2 regions of the Geobacillus sp. C56-T2 genome follow, and region 2 is predicted to be linked to the other one. Evidence: a T-box and tRNA genes for the amino acid it is inferred to sense, from the RefSeq annotation. Region 2 holds a T-box; the other holds one or more tRNA genes.
What was found. The T-box of region 2 lies ahead of leuS (leucine--tRNA ligase). A T-box ahead of a tRNA ligase gene usually reads a tRNA of that ligase, here a tRNA-Leu.
Positions count from the first base shown of each region.

Region 1: it encodes a tRNA-Leu, which carries the amino acid that the T-box ahead of leuS (leucine--tRNA ligase) is inferred to sense. The anticodon was not compared.

Region 1 is NZ_VJWB01000001.1:84,883-91,190, reverse strand. It holds rRNA gene GC56T2_RS00495 (16S ribosomal RNA) at 1-1,187, opposite strand, end outside; tRNA gene GC56T2_RS00490 (tRNA-Ala) at 1,464-1,536, opposite strand; tRNA gene GC56T2_RS00485 (tRNA-Pro) at 1,550-1,623, opposite strand; tRNA gene GC56T2_RS00480 (tRNA-Arg) at 1,628-1,701, opposite strand; tRNA gene GC56T2_RS00475 (tRNA-Leu) at 1,705-1,790, opposite strand; tRNA gene GC56T2_RS00470 (tRNA-Gly) at 1,822-1,896, opposite strand; tRNA gene GC56T2_RS00465 (tRNA-Leu) at 1,906-1,990, opposite strand; tRNA gene GC56T2_RS00460 (tRNA-Lys) at 2,001-2,076, opposite strand; tRNA gene GC56T2_RS00455 (tRNA-Val) at 2,488-2,563, opposite strand; rRNA gene rrf (5S ribosomal RNA) at 2,572-2,688, opposite strand; gene lysS (lysine--tRNA ligase) at 2,928-4,412, opposite strand; gene dusB (tRNA dihydrouridine synthase DusB) at 4,687-5,688, opposite strand; gene GC56T2_RS00435 (helix-turn-helix domain-containing protein) at 5,705-5,926, opposite strand; gene folK (2-amino-4-hydroxy-6-hydroxymethyldihydropteridine diphosphokinase) at 5,878-6,308, opposite strand, start outside.
Region 2 is NZ_VJWB01000001.1:2,793,783-2,800,090, reverse strand. It holds gene mnmM (tRNA 5-(aminomethyl)-2-thiouridylate-methyltransferase MnmM) at 1-286, opposite strand, end outside; gene GC56T2_RS18195 (hypothetical protein) at 302-433, shown strand; gene GC56T2_RS13905 (YtzC family protein) at 663-926, shown strand; gene GC56T2_RS13900 (hypothetical protein) at 1,002-1,166, shown strand; partial or broken gene GC56T2_RS13895 (IS110 family RNA-guided transposase) at 1,419-2,551, opposite strand; gene GC56T2_RS13890 (MDR family MFS transporter) at 2,977-4,173, shown strand; T-box leader at 4,364-4,587, shown strand; gene leuS (leucine--tRNA ligase) at 4,669-6,308, shown strand, end outside.

The sequences.
Region 1 (6,308 bases), 2.7 Mb from region 2:
GACTTGTCGCCGGCAGTCCCTCTAGAGTGCCCAACCGAATGCTGGCAACTAGAGGCGAGGGTTGCGCTCGTTGCGGGACTTAACCCAACATCTCACGACACGAGCTGACGACAACCATGCACCACCTGTCACCCTGTCCCCCCGAAGGGGGAACGCCCAATCTCTTGGGTTGTCAGGGGATGTCAAGACCTGGTAAGGTTCTTCGCGTTGCTTCGAATTAAACCACATGCTCCACCGCTTGTGCGGGCCCCCGTCAATTCCTTTGAGTTTCAGCCTTGCGGCCGTACTCCCCAGGCGGAGTGCTTATCGCGTTAGCTGCAGCACTAAAGGGTGTGACCCCTCTAACACTTAGCACTCATCGTTTACGGCGTGGACTACCAGGGTATCTAATCCTGTTTGCTCCCCACGCTTTCGCGCCTCAGCGTCAGTTACAGGCCAGAGAGCCGCCTTCGCCACTGGTGTTCCTCCACATCTCTACGCATTTCACCGCTACACGTGGAATTCCGCTCCCCTCTCCTGCACTCAAGCTCCCCAGTTTCCAATGACCCTCCACGGTTGAGCCGTGGGCTTTCACATCAGACTTAAGGAGCCGCCTGCGCGCGCTTTACGCCCAATAATTCCGGACAACGCTCGCCCCCTACGTATTACCGCGGCTGCTGGCACGTAGTTAGCCGGGGCTTTCTCGTGAGGTACCGTCACCGCGCCGCCTTGTTCAAACGGCGCTCCTTCGTCCCTCACAACAGAGCTTTACGACCCGAAGGCCTTCTTCGCTCACGCGGCGTCGCTCCGTCAGACTTTCGTCCATTGCGGAAGATTCCCTACTGCTGCCTCCCGTAGGAGTCTGGGCCGTGTCTCAGTCCCAGTGTGGCCGGTCACCCTCTCAGGCCGGCTACGCATCGTCGCCTTGGTGAGCCGTTACCTCACCAACTAGCTAATGCGCCGCGGGCCCATCCGCAAGTGACAGCCAAAGGCCGCCTTTCAACCAAAGACCATGCGGTCTTCGGTGTTATCCGGTATTAGCTCCGGTTTCCCGGAGTTATCCCGGTCTTGCGGGCAGGTTGCCCACGTGTTACTCACCCGTCCGCCGCTGACCCAACCAGAGCAAGCTCCGATTCGGTCCGCTCGACTTGCATGTATTAGGCACGCCGCCAGCGTTCGTCCTGAGCCAGGATCAAACTCTCCAATGAAAGTTGATTGGCTTTGTAAGCTTCGGCGCCGACACCAAACGTGTCAAGCGGCCTCCGCTTTTCGTATTGTCTAGCTTCGGCCGCTATCGGCTCGCGACGCTTCGTGTCCCGCTGCTGCGGCGACACATTGCATACGCTCCTGTGGCACCACCCACGCAGAACCAAGCAAAGCTTGGTTCGAGCCTCCTCGCGGGCCTCTCAGCGCGTTTCGCCGATAGGCAAGCGGCCTCAGCCTTTCGTTGCGCTTCGTTTCGTTCAGTTTTCAAGGAACGAGGATGGAGCCTATCGGGATCGAACCGATGACCTCCTGCGTGCAAAGCAGGCGCTCTCCCAGCTGAGCTAAGGCCCCACGTGCTCCGCGATCGGGAAGACAGGATTTGAACCTGCGACCCCATGGTCCCAAACCATGTGCTCTACCAAGCTGAGCTACTTCCCGCTAACGCGCTCGAGAGGATTCGAACCCCTAACCTTCTGATCCGTAGTCAGATGCTCTATCCAATTGAGCTACGAGCGCAAGTGCCGAGGGCCGGACTCGAACCGGCACGGTAGTTACCTACCCCAGGATTTTAAGTCCTGTGCGTCTGCCAATTCCGCCACCCCGGCTAACAGGCAAAATCGATTAAAGACAAATAAATGGAGCGGAAGACGGGACTCGAACCCGCGACCCCCACCTTGGCAAGGTGGTGTTCTACCACTGAACTACTTCCGCCCAATTTTATGCGGGTGAAGGGACTCGAACCCCCACGCCCGTGAAGGGCACTAGACCCTGAATCTAGCGCGTCTGCCAATTCCGCCACACCCGCAAATCAATTGTGGTGAGCCATGGAGGACTCGAACCTCCGACCCTCTGATTAAAAGTCAGATGCTCTACCTACTGAGCTAATGGCTCATCGTTAGGATACACTCACATATTTGACGATGTCCCTTCCTCTACCAGCTGACTCGAAGATGCCGAGTGCGTCGGGACAACTCGCAGCAATTTCGAAGATGTAGCGCTCGTTGCTCTACCTACTGAGTGAATGGCTCATGTGATCATAACACTCTAAGTACTGATGAGCTCTACCTGCCTCTTCCTCTACCAGTTGTTTCGAGGAAGCTCGATGCGTCGAGGCAACTCGCAGTCAACCCGAAGATGCATTGCTCGTTACTGAGCGAATGGCTCATGGTTTGGTATACACTCAGATCTTTGACGATGTCCCTTCCTCTGCCAGCTGACTCGAAGATGCCGAGTGCGTCGGGACAACTCGTAGCGATTTCGAAGATGCAGCGCTCGTTGTTGCGCCAAAGGGATAGGTTAAGATGGTGGAGGATGACGGGATCGAACCGCCGACCCCTTGCTTGTAAGGCAAGTGCTCTCCCAGCTGAGCTAATCCTCCACGCCATCGCCTAGCAGCGACCTACTCTTGCAGGGGCGCTGGCCCCAACTACCATCGGCGCTGGAGGGCTTAACTTCCGTGTTCGGGATGGGAACGGGTGTTTCCCCTCCGCTATCACCACTAGGCGACCAATTAGACAAGTCATATTATAGCCGAATTGTTGCGTTTGTCAATACAATCTTTATTTTTGAACGCAACAGTTGTCATTTCAGCATGCTATCATAATATAGCACACCAAAAACGGTTTGTCAACGGTGATTTTTTACCTTCGTTCATAAAGACGACTTTTATTCTATACGCTTCTTGTTTTAAAGTCAATAGCCAATCGTCCCCTGTCAAGGAAAGACACAGGGGACGATCATTGTCATTTATGGCGCATCTGTGGGAAGAGCAGCACGTCACGAATGGACGGCGAGTTGGTCAAGAGCATCACCAAGCGGTCGACACCGATGCCAAGCCCGCCTGTTGGCGGCATGCCGTATTCAAGCGCTTCAAGGAAGTCCTCGTCCATTTCATGCGCTTCATCGTTTCCTTGTTCGCGCTCTTTTAGCTGCGCCTCGAAGCGTTGACGCTGATCGATCGGGTCGTTCAGTTCGGTAAAGGCATTGGCATGTTCGCGCCCGACGATAAACAGCTCAAATCGGTCGGTAAAACGCGGGTCGTCCGGATTTTTCTTGGCCAATGGCGAAATTTCAACCGGATGGCCGTAAATAAACGTCGGCTGGATAAGATGGGACTCGACTTTTTGTTCAAAAAACTCGTTGACAATATGGCCAAAGGTCATGTGGGGAGCGACTTCCACGCCATGTTCTTTCGCCAGTTCCCGCGCCTCTTCGTCGCTCATCTGTCGCCAGAAATCGACGCCGACATATTCCTTGATGGCGTCAACCATATGGAGGCGCCGCCATTCGGGCGTTAAGTCAACGGTATGTTCGCCGTATTGAATTTTCGTCGTTCCGAGCACTTCATTGGCGATGTGGGCGATCAAATTTTCGGTCAGTTTCATGATGTCGCGGAAATCGGCGTACGCCTCGTACAATTCGAGCATCGTAAACTCCGGATTATGGCGGGTGGAAATGCCTTCGTTCCGGAAAACGCGGCCGATTTCATACACCTTTTCCAAACCGCCGACGATGAGCCGTTTTAAATGGAGCTCGATGGCGATTCGCATATAAAGCGTCATATCCAATGCGTTATGATGCGTAATGAACGGACGTGCAGCCGCACCGCCTGCTACGGCGTGCATCATCGGTGTTTCGACTTCTAAGTAGCCATGGCTGTCAAGATACCGCCGCATCGATTGGATGATCAAACTGCGAGTAATAAACGTCTTCTTGCTTTCCGGATTCATGATTAAATCGAGATAACGCTGGCGGTAGCGCTGCTCAATGTCCTTAAGGCCGTGGTACTTCTCAGGCAGCGGGCGCAACGACTTGGTCAAAAATTCGTACGACGACACCTTAATGGAAAGTTCGCCGACTTTCGTTTTGAACACCGTGCCACGCACGCCAACGATATCGCCAAGGTCGGAGATTTTAAACAGTTCGTACTGTTGTTCGCCGACATCGTCTTGGCGGACATAAATTTGGATTTGCCCTGTAACGTCTTGGATGTGGGCAAATCCCGCTTTGCCTTTGCCGCGCTTAGTCATAATGCGACCGGCGATAGCGACTTCGATCGGGTTTTCTTCTAGCTGCTCTTTTGACCATTCACCGTATAGTTCAAATAGCTCTTGTGCCTTGTGCGTGCGCTCGAACCGTTTGCCAAATGGGTCGACGCCCAATTCTTCGATTTTTTTCAGCTTTTCCCTGCGGACGCGCAGTTGGTCGTTCAATTCTTCGTGACTCATAGCTCATTCACTCCATTTAGCGATTTTTTACGAAAAATACTGCCAGCACCCGCTGGCAGTTCTCCGCTGCATGAACATCGTCCTTGTTGGACCATGTCATCTTCTATGGTCATGCATAGAAGACGGGGGCTTCTCTGATCATCCCATCTTATGCCGGAAAATGGGCTGAGCGATCCCCGTGCGCCCCACGGTTCGATCACCGCCTTCGGTTGCGTCTTGACGCATTCCCCACTCTCCCTTTGCTTCGGAGCAGGAACCGTCTTGCAAAGCGATGCTAAACAGCTTCGGCGTTCGCCGCTGCTTGGGCTTCTGCTTCTTCCGCTACTTGAAGCAACAGCGCGGCCAGTTCGTCTCGCGTTTCGCATTCGTTGATGGCATTGCGGATTTTCGCTGCACCGCGAATGCCCTTTAAATACCAAGCAGCGTGTTTACGCATTTCTTTTACGGCGATATATTCGCCTTTTAAGGCAATCAATCGATCCAAATGCAACAGGCAGACGTCGATTTTTTCCCGCGGCGTTGGTTCGGGGATGAGTTCCCCCGTTTCTAAATAGCGGACCGTGCGGTAGATCATCCACGGATTGCCGAGCGCCGCCCGCCCGATCATGACACCGTCGACTCCTGTCTCTTCCAGCATCCGTTTGGCATCTTGCGGCGTTTTGACATCGCCGTTGCCGATGACCGGGATGTTGACCGCTTCTTTCACTTGCTTGATGATGTTCCAATCCGCTTTTCCTTCATACATTTGCACCCTTGTCCGTCCGTGGACAGCGACAGCTTTGCCGCCGGCGCGCTCGACGGCTTGAGCGTTTTCGACGGCGTAAATGTGCTGTTCATCCCAACCGATCCGCATTTTCACCGTGACCGGTTTTTCCACAGCATCAACAATCGCGGCAACGACATCATAGATTTTATTCGGATCAAGCAGCCATTTCGCTCCAGCGTCACAATTTGTAATTTTCGGCACTGGACAGCCCATGTTAATGTCGATGATATCGGCATTCGTATTTTTATCGACAAATTTCGCCGCTTTGACAAGCGTTTCTTTCTCGCCGCCGAAAATTTGCAAACTGATCGGCTTTTCCCGCTCATCGATGTACAACATATTCAACGTTTTTTCATTGTTGTATACGATTCCTTTGTCGCTGACCATCTCAGCGCATACGAGCCCGGCACCGAATTCTTTGACGGTCAGGCGGAACGCCGAGTTGCACACGCCTGCCATCGGGGCGAGCACAACACGGTTTTTGATTTCGACGTCACCGATGCGAAACATCGAAAACGCCTCCTTTCTACTTGTTTGATTCGAACGTTGGCGGAGACAGCTCCTCCACTGACACATTCAACCGTTCGGCGATTTGCCCGATGAGCGCATCGGATGGCATCCGATTACCACGCTCAATTTCACCAAGGATGGATACTGAAATGCCAAGCTCCTTAGCCAACTTTTCTTGTGTATATCCTTTCAGCTTTCGAAAAGCGCGAATACGTCTTCCCCATCTTTCTGCTTCCATAGGCGAACTCCTTTTTTGTCCGGCAGCCGGTCAATGATGTCGGTTAGCGGTTCAGAAAGAGTTGGTATGGTCACAAACGCATTGACTTCCAACAACGGAATGAGCACAAACGCCCGCTCCATCATGCGCGGATGCGGGATCGTCAGTTGCTCTGTCTCAATATTTTCATGATTATACAGCAAAATGTCAAGGTCTAACGTTCGCGGCCCCCAACGAACTTCCCTTTTTCTCCCCAATTTTTGTTCGATTTCTTGAGTCACGTCAAGCAAGGCAAACGGTGATAGCGTTGTCGCCACCTCGATCACCATGTTTAAAAACTTGCCTTGATTGACGTAGCCAACCGGATCAGTTTCATAAATCGATGAGCTGGAGGTGATAAAAA
Region 2 (6,308 bases):
TCCGCCCGTGCACATCAGCGGGAAGCGCGACAAGCAGCTCGCTATGGCTTCGCTCTAACAGTGTTACCCGCTCGCGCAGCCCGTGTTCGGCGAGGCGGGCGGCCGCCGCGGCGATGGCTTCGCGTTGGATGTCAAAGCCAAAAACATGGCCGCTGCCGCCGACGCGTTGCGCGAGATAGACGGTATCATGGCCGTTGCCGACCGTTGCGTCAATGGCGATGTCGCCCTCTTGAATCGCTTGGTTGAGCAAAAAACGGGCAAACGGCAAAATGTTCATCAATGCCATCGGTTGGTCCTCCTTGTGATCGATGGATCGTTGACGCTCGGGCGGATGGCAGACGGCGGTCCGTCCGGCTCGGCCGTCCGCCGTCTCGGAGCGGCGAACCGCTTAGCGCGGATCAAGCGAGATGAAGGCCCGATGTCGGCATTGTAGCAAAAACTGCGGGGAAAAGCGACTGCCGATGCTCGAATCCCGTCGCCGTCCTTCGCCGGTGGCTATTGAGAGAACCTCAACGGCCGCGGGGCGTGTCAGCACGACTAGGGCGGCCGATTGCCGGTCACACCATCGCGGTGATCGGTCGCCTGCCAATCATTGGCGTGATACGACGGCCGCAGGCGGCGCATAGTAAACATGAGGGAAGATGATGAAAAGGGGTGAACGCATGGCGACACGACAATCGGTGGAAGAGTTTTTGCAGCGCTGTGAAGATGTCATTCGCTTTGCGAAAGAACAATATACCGAAGCGCAAAAGCAAGAGCATTACAACCTCACAGAATATACAAACGCCCAGCAAATGCTCGAGCAAACGGTGCTCGATTTGGCGCACCTCGCCCGCAGCTGCAACGCCCAGCAGCGCGAACAGCTGCACCGGATGCGGCTCCAGCTTGAGCAGCTGCAAAACGAAATGATTTTGCTTGACCGCTGAGACGAGCGGCAAATGGACGACCCGCCAAGGGAAAACCGAAAACGACGGGGAAACAGCAACGAGGAGGGACACGATATGAAGCGACGCCTCAAGCAAACCAATCCGGAACAAAAAACGCGCAACGGCCGAAACAATAACGATCTCGAGCTCGGTCAAGAGTTCGACCCGGTCAAATTGGCCAAAAAGCAGTACGAACAAACGGGCGGACAGCCAATCCGTTCCAAGCAGCGCAACGGGTGAGTCATTCCGGACCGCGGGCGGCCATCAAGCCGCCTTTTTTCGTAAAAATGTCGTGCAGCAAGCGGTGATGTTCATCCCAAAGCGGAGGCATGGCCCGTCGGTTTTCTGTGAAAATCCCCACCACTGGGTGAGTGCTGTATACGCTCCTGATCCGTGTGGGTATACTGAAAATGGCCAAAGAAGGCAATAGGAAAGCAGAGGTGCCCGATTTTCGGACATCTCGTATGATCTGGCTGCCTGTTGGCTATACGAAATGAGTTGTGGTTGGCGGAACGACTCTTTGCGGGAGATCATGCAAAAGATGATCACCAACATTCGTCGAGCCGTGGCGATGAGGGCTTTTTCTTCCCGCATCGGGCCGCCAACGACCAAAATTTTCGGGACAAGGGATGTGTCTTGGATCGAGCTGCTGACCATGCCGCCTCGCATAACGCTGATCGAAGATGGGGATTGCCTTTAGTCGTACGCGTGCTCTTTCGCTTTCCGGCGCTTTCATGGTTGCCGAGGGACAACCCCGTCCATGAAGCCGCCCGTTCCGGCGTTTCAAAGACGCTCATGTCGGTTCCCATCTCGGCGATGATGACGGCGGCGGTTTGTTTTTTGATTCCAGGCATGGTCATCAGTAAGTCCACTTCCTCCCGATACGGCTCGAGCAGGCGGTCGATGTGCTGGTCGACTTCTTCGATTAACTGCTCCAATTCCTCCACGTGTTTCCACAAGAGGCGAAGGAGACAGAGCTCATGTTCGGTCAAGGTGCCGAGCAGCGAATCATACACCGCCTGTTTTTTCGTTTTGAGCCTGCCGCGCAGGCATTGATCCAGCTCGTCCTTGTCCACGTATCCCTTCTCAAGCAGCCGGGCAAGGATGTTTCGTCCGGAAACGCCGAAGAGATCCGAGAGAACGGAGCCCAGTTTGACATTGGAAGACTCGAGCACTTTTTGAATCCGGTTTTTCTCTGAACTCAACTGTCCGACCCACTTTTTGCGGAGGCGGGTAAAATCCCGTAATTCACGAATATCCGCAGGAGGGACAAAGCTTTTTTCCATCAAGCCATGGCGAAGCAACTTGGCGATCCACTCGGCGTCAGAGACATCGGTTTTTCTTCCCGGGACATTTTTGATCCGCTGCGGATTGGCCAAAGTCAAGTCGACATAGCCCTCGAGGAAGGCAAAGACCGGTTTCCAATACACGCCGGTGGATTCCATGGCGACATGGGTGACCCCATGGTCTTCGAGCCACTCGAGCAGGTCGCCAAGCCCTTTCGAGAACGTGGAGAACGTTTGGATCTCCTTTTGAATCTCCCCCTCTTCTTCCCATAGCGCACAAGCGACAATAGTTTCGGTATGAACATCCAATCCTGCGCAGCGAGGATCGATGACATCCATGATGAAACGCCTCCGTTTCGATGATGGAGTGCGCAAACAGCGAATCCACGGGAGACATGCGGCAGTTTTCTGTTCGTCGTCACCTTTCCTCTACAGCAGGAAAGGGCGGACAATGGGTGGTGCACCCAGTGGATTCAAGCACTTTTCTGTACAGGGTCTAAGACACCATTAAGTATAGCGTCCTGTTGAACTGTTTGCGCCTATTCTTCATTATGGGAAGAAAAGGGGGATTTTCACCCCCGGGTGGAGGGCAAGACGTTGCCCATGGAATTTTTGGATGAACGTCGGCGGGGATGTTGGCGCAAGGCGGCCCGGTCGTTTGCTCGCTGATATGGTTGCGCGTTTTTTTTGATTGCTTTTTTCCCGGTTTTCTCCTACAATTATTTCGGGAGTCAAAAGAAAACGGATGAAAAGGATGATGATTGATGCCCCGCGCGCTTTGGTGGCTGCTCGTTGGCATGGCGCTCAACGTGACAGGCGGGTCTTTTTTATGGCCGCTCAATACGATTTATTTGCATGAACAGCTTGACCAGCCGCTGGCGGTGGCGGGAGCAGTGCTGATGCTCAACTCCGGGGGGAGCGTCATCGGCAGCCTCATCGGCGGCGTTTTGTTTGACCGGATTGGCGGGTTTCGCGCTCTCTTGATCGGCGCTTGTGTGACGATGGCGGCTTCGGCCGGCTTGAGCGTCTGGCACGGTTGGCCGCATTACGCGGTGTTTTTGGCGCTTATCGGCATCGGCAGCGGCATCGTGTTTCCCGTGGCCTCGGCGTATGCCGGCGCGCTTTGGCCGGAAGGGGGACGGCGGGCGTTCAATGCCTTGTATGTGGCGCAAAATGTCGGCGTTGCCATCGGTTCGGCGCTCGGCGGGCTCGTCGCTTCGTATTCGTTCTCGTTCGTGTTTTTAGCCAATTCGCTGCTTTATGCGGCGTTTTTGCTGATCGTCACCATCGGATTGCGGCGCATCCCGCTGTTGCCGCCGCGGGCGAAACGTCTGACAGAAGCGGAAAACGCGTCATCCCGTGCCGGCTTGGGGGCGCTTGTCCTCCTTTGCGCGGGCTATGGATTGTGCTGGATCAGCTATGTGCAATGGTCGACGACGATCGCTGTTTACACGCGGGAGCTTCAACTCCCGGTCCACCAATACAGCCTGCTTTGGACGATCAACGGCGCGTTGATCGTCTTGGCGCAACCTGTGCTGGCTAGGGTGATCCGCCGCTTTATGCCGGGGATGAAACGGCAAACGGTGATCGGGTTTCTCATCTTCGCCGTTTCGTTCGCCATGCTGTTTGGCGCTGATTCTCTTGCCGAGTTCGCCGCCTCTATGGTCGTTTTGACCATCGCTGAGATGATCGTCTGGCCGGCGATTCCGGCGGTGGTGAACGAATTGGCGCCGCTAGGGAAGGCTGGACTGTACCAAGGCATCGTGAACGGCACGGCCACGGCCGGACGGATGATCGGGCCGGTCATCGGCGGGTGGGCGGCTGACTCCTTCGGAATGAAGCCGCTCATCGGATTGCTTGTCGGGTTCGCCCTGTTGGCAGCGGCAGCCGCGTTGTTGTACGACCGCTGGCTGCCGAAGTCGGCGCGGGAGACTGAAGAAAAAACGGCGGCAACCGTATAGAAGGCTGATGAAAAACAGCGATTTCCTTTGCTCGATGATGCAAGGTTTTTCTAGTTGAGAAACGATGCTAGGAAGCGAGATGCACGATTTCATCACCAGTCCCATAAGTTTCGGCTTGCAATCGCTCGACAAATTTTTTAAAATAATAATTAAATTTGTCATTTCGTATGTAACGAAAACGTCAATGAAGCGAACAGCGGTGAAGAGGAGCAGTAGCGGGCTTGGCGGACAGCAGAGAGTTGACGGTCGGTGCGAGTCAACCGAAGCCAGCCTGTGAACTCGCCTCGGAGTTGCCGGCGCGAACGGTGCTGCCTACTAACGTCGGCCGTGAATCTGCGTTAAGGAGCAAAGCGGGTGCGCCATGGGCGCGCCAAAAAGGGTGGTACCGCGGGAAGCGCGCCTCTCGTCCCTTTGCATGGGGATGAGAGGTTTTTTTGTACATACTTTCGTCCATGATGCAAGTAGAAGCAAAATCTTGATAGGAGGAGTGCTGCGATGAGCTTCAACCACCGGGAAATCGAAAAAAAATGGCAGGACTATTGGGAGAAAAACAAAACGTTCCGCACGCCCGATGAGGACGACAAACCGAAGTTTTACGTGCTCGACATGTTCCCGTATCCGTCTGGCGCCGGCTTGCACGTCGGCCATCCGGAAGGGTATACGGCGACCGACATTTTGGCGCGCATGAAGCGGATGCAAGGGTATAACGTCCTTCATCCGATGGGCTGGGACGCGTTCGGGCTGCCGGCCGAGCAGTATGCGCTCGATACTGGAAACGACCCGGCCGAGTTTACGCAAAAAAACATCGACAACTTCCGCCGGCAAATTAAATCGCTCGGCTTTTCGTACGACTGGGATCGCGAAATTAACACGACCGACCCGAACTATTACAAATGGACGCAATGGATTTTCTTAAAGCTGTACGAAAAAGGGCTCGCCTACATGGATGAGGTGCCGGTCAACTGGTGCCCAGCGCTCGGCACGGTGTTGGCGAACGAGGAAGTGATTAACGGCCGGAGCGAGCGCGGTGGGCATCCGGTCATCCGCAAGCCGATGCGGCAATGGATGTTGAAAATTACGGCTTATGCCGACCGGCTGCTCGAAGATTTGGAAGAGCTCGACTGGCCGGAAAGCATCAAGGAGATGCAGCGCAACTGGATCGGCCGTTCGGAAGGAGCGGAAATCGAGTTCGCCGTCGACGGCCATGACGAGACGTTCACGGTGTTTACAACGCGGCCAGATACGCTGTTTGGCGCCACGTACACCGTCTTGGCGCCCGAGCATCCGCTTGTCGAGAAAATCACCACGCCGGAGCAAAAACCGGCCGTTGCCGCCTACTTGAAAGAAGTGCAAAGCAAAAGCGACCTCGAGCGCACCGATTTGGCGAAAGAAAAGACGGGCGTGTTCACCGGCGCGTACGCCATCCATCCAGTGACTGGCGATCGGCTTCCGATTTGGATCGCCGACTACGTGTTGATGGGCTACGGCACGGGGGCGATCATGGCGGTGCCGGCGCACGATGAGCGCGACTACGAGTTTGCGAAAACGTTCGATTTGCCGATCAAAGAAGTCGTCGCTGGCGGCGATATTGAAAACGGACCGTACACCGGCGACGGGGAGCACATCCACTCCGAGTTTTTGAACGGCTTGAACAAGCAGGAAGCGAGCGAAAAAATGATCGCGTGGCTTGAGGAACACGGCAAAGGGCGGAAAAAAGTGTCGTACCGGCTGCGCGACTGGCTGTTCAGCCGCCAGCGCTACTGGGGGGAGCCGATTCCGATCATCCATTGGGAAGACGGAACGATGACGACCGTGCCGGAAGAGGAACTGCCGCTCGTCTTGCCGAAAACGGATGAAATCCGTCCGTCGGGAACGGGTGAGTCGCCGCTCGCCAACATCGACGAATGGGTTAACGTCGTCGACCCGAAAACGGGCAAAAAAGGGCGGCGCGAAACGAACACGATGCCGCAATGGGCGGGAAGCTGCTGGTATTATTTGCGCTACATCGACCCGCACAACGACAAACAGCTCGCCGATCCGGAAAAACTGAAACAATGGCTGCCGGTCGACGTTTACATCGGCGGGGCGGAGCACGCCGTCTTGCATTTGCTTTACGCCCGCTTCTGGCATAAGTT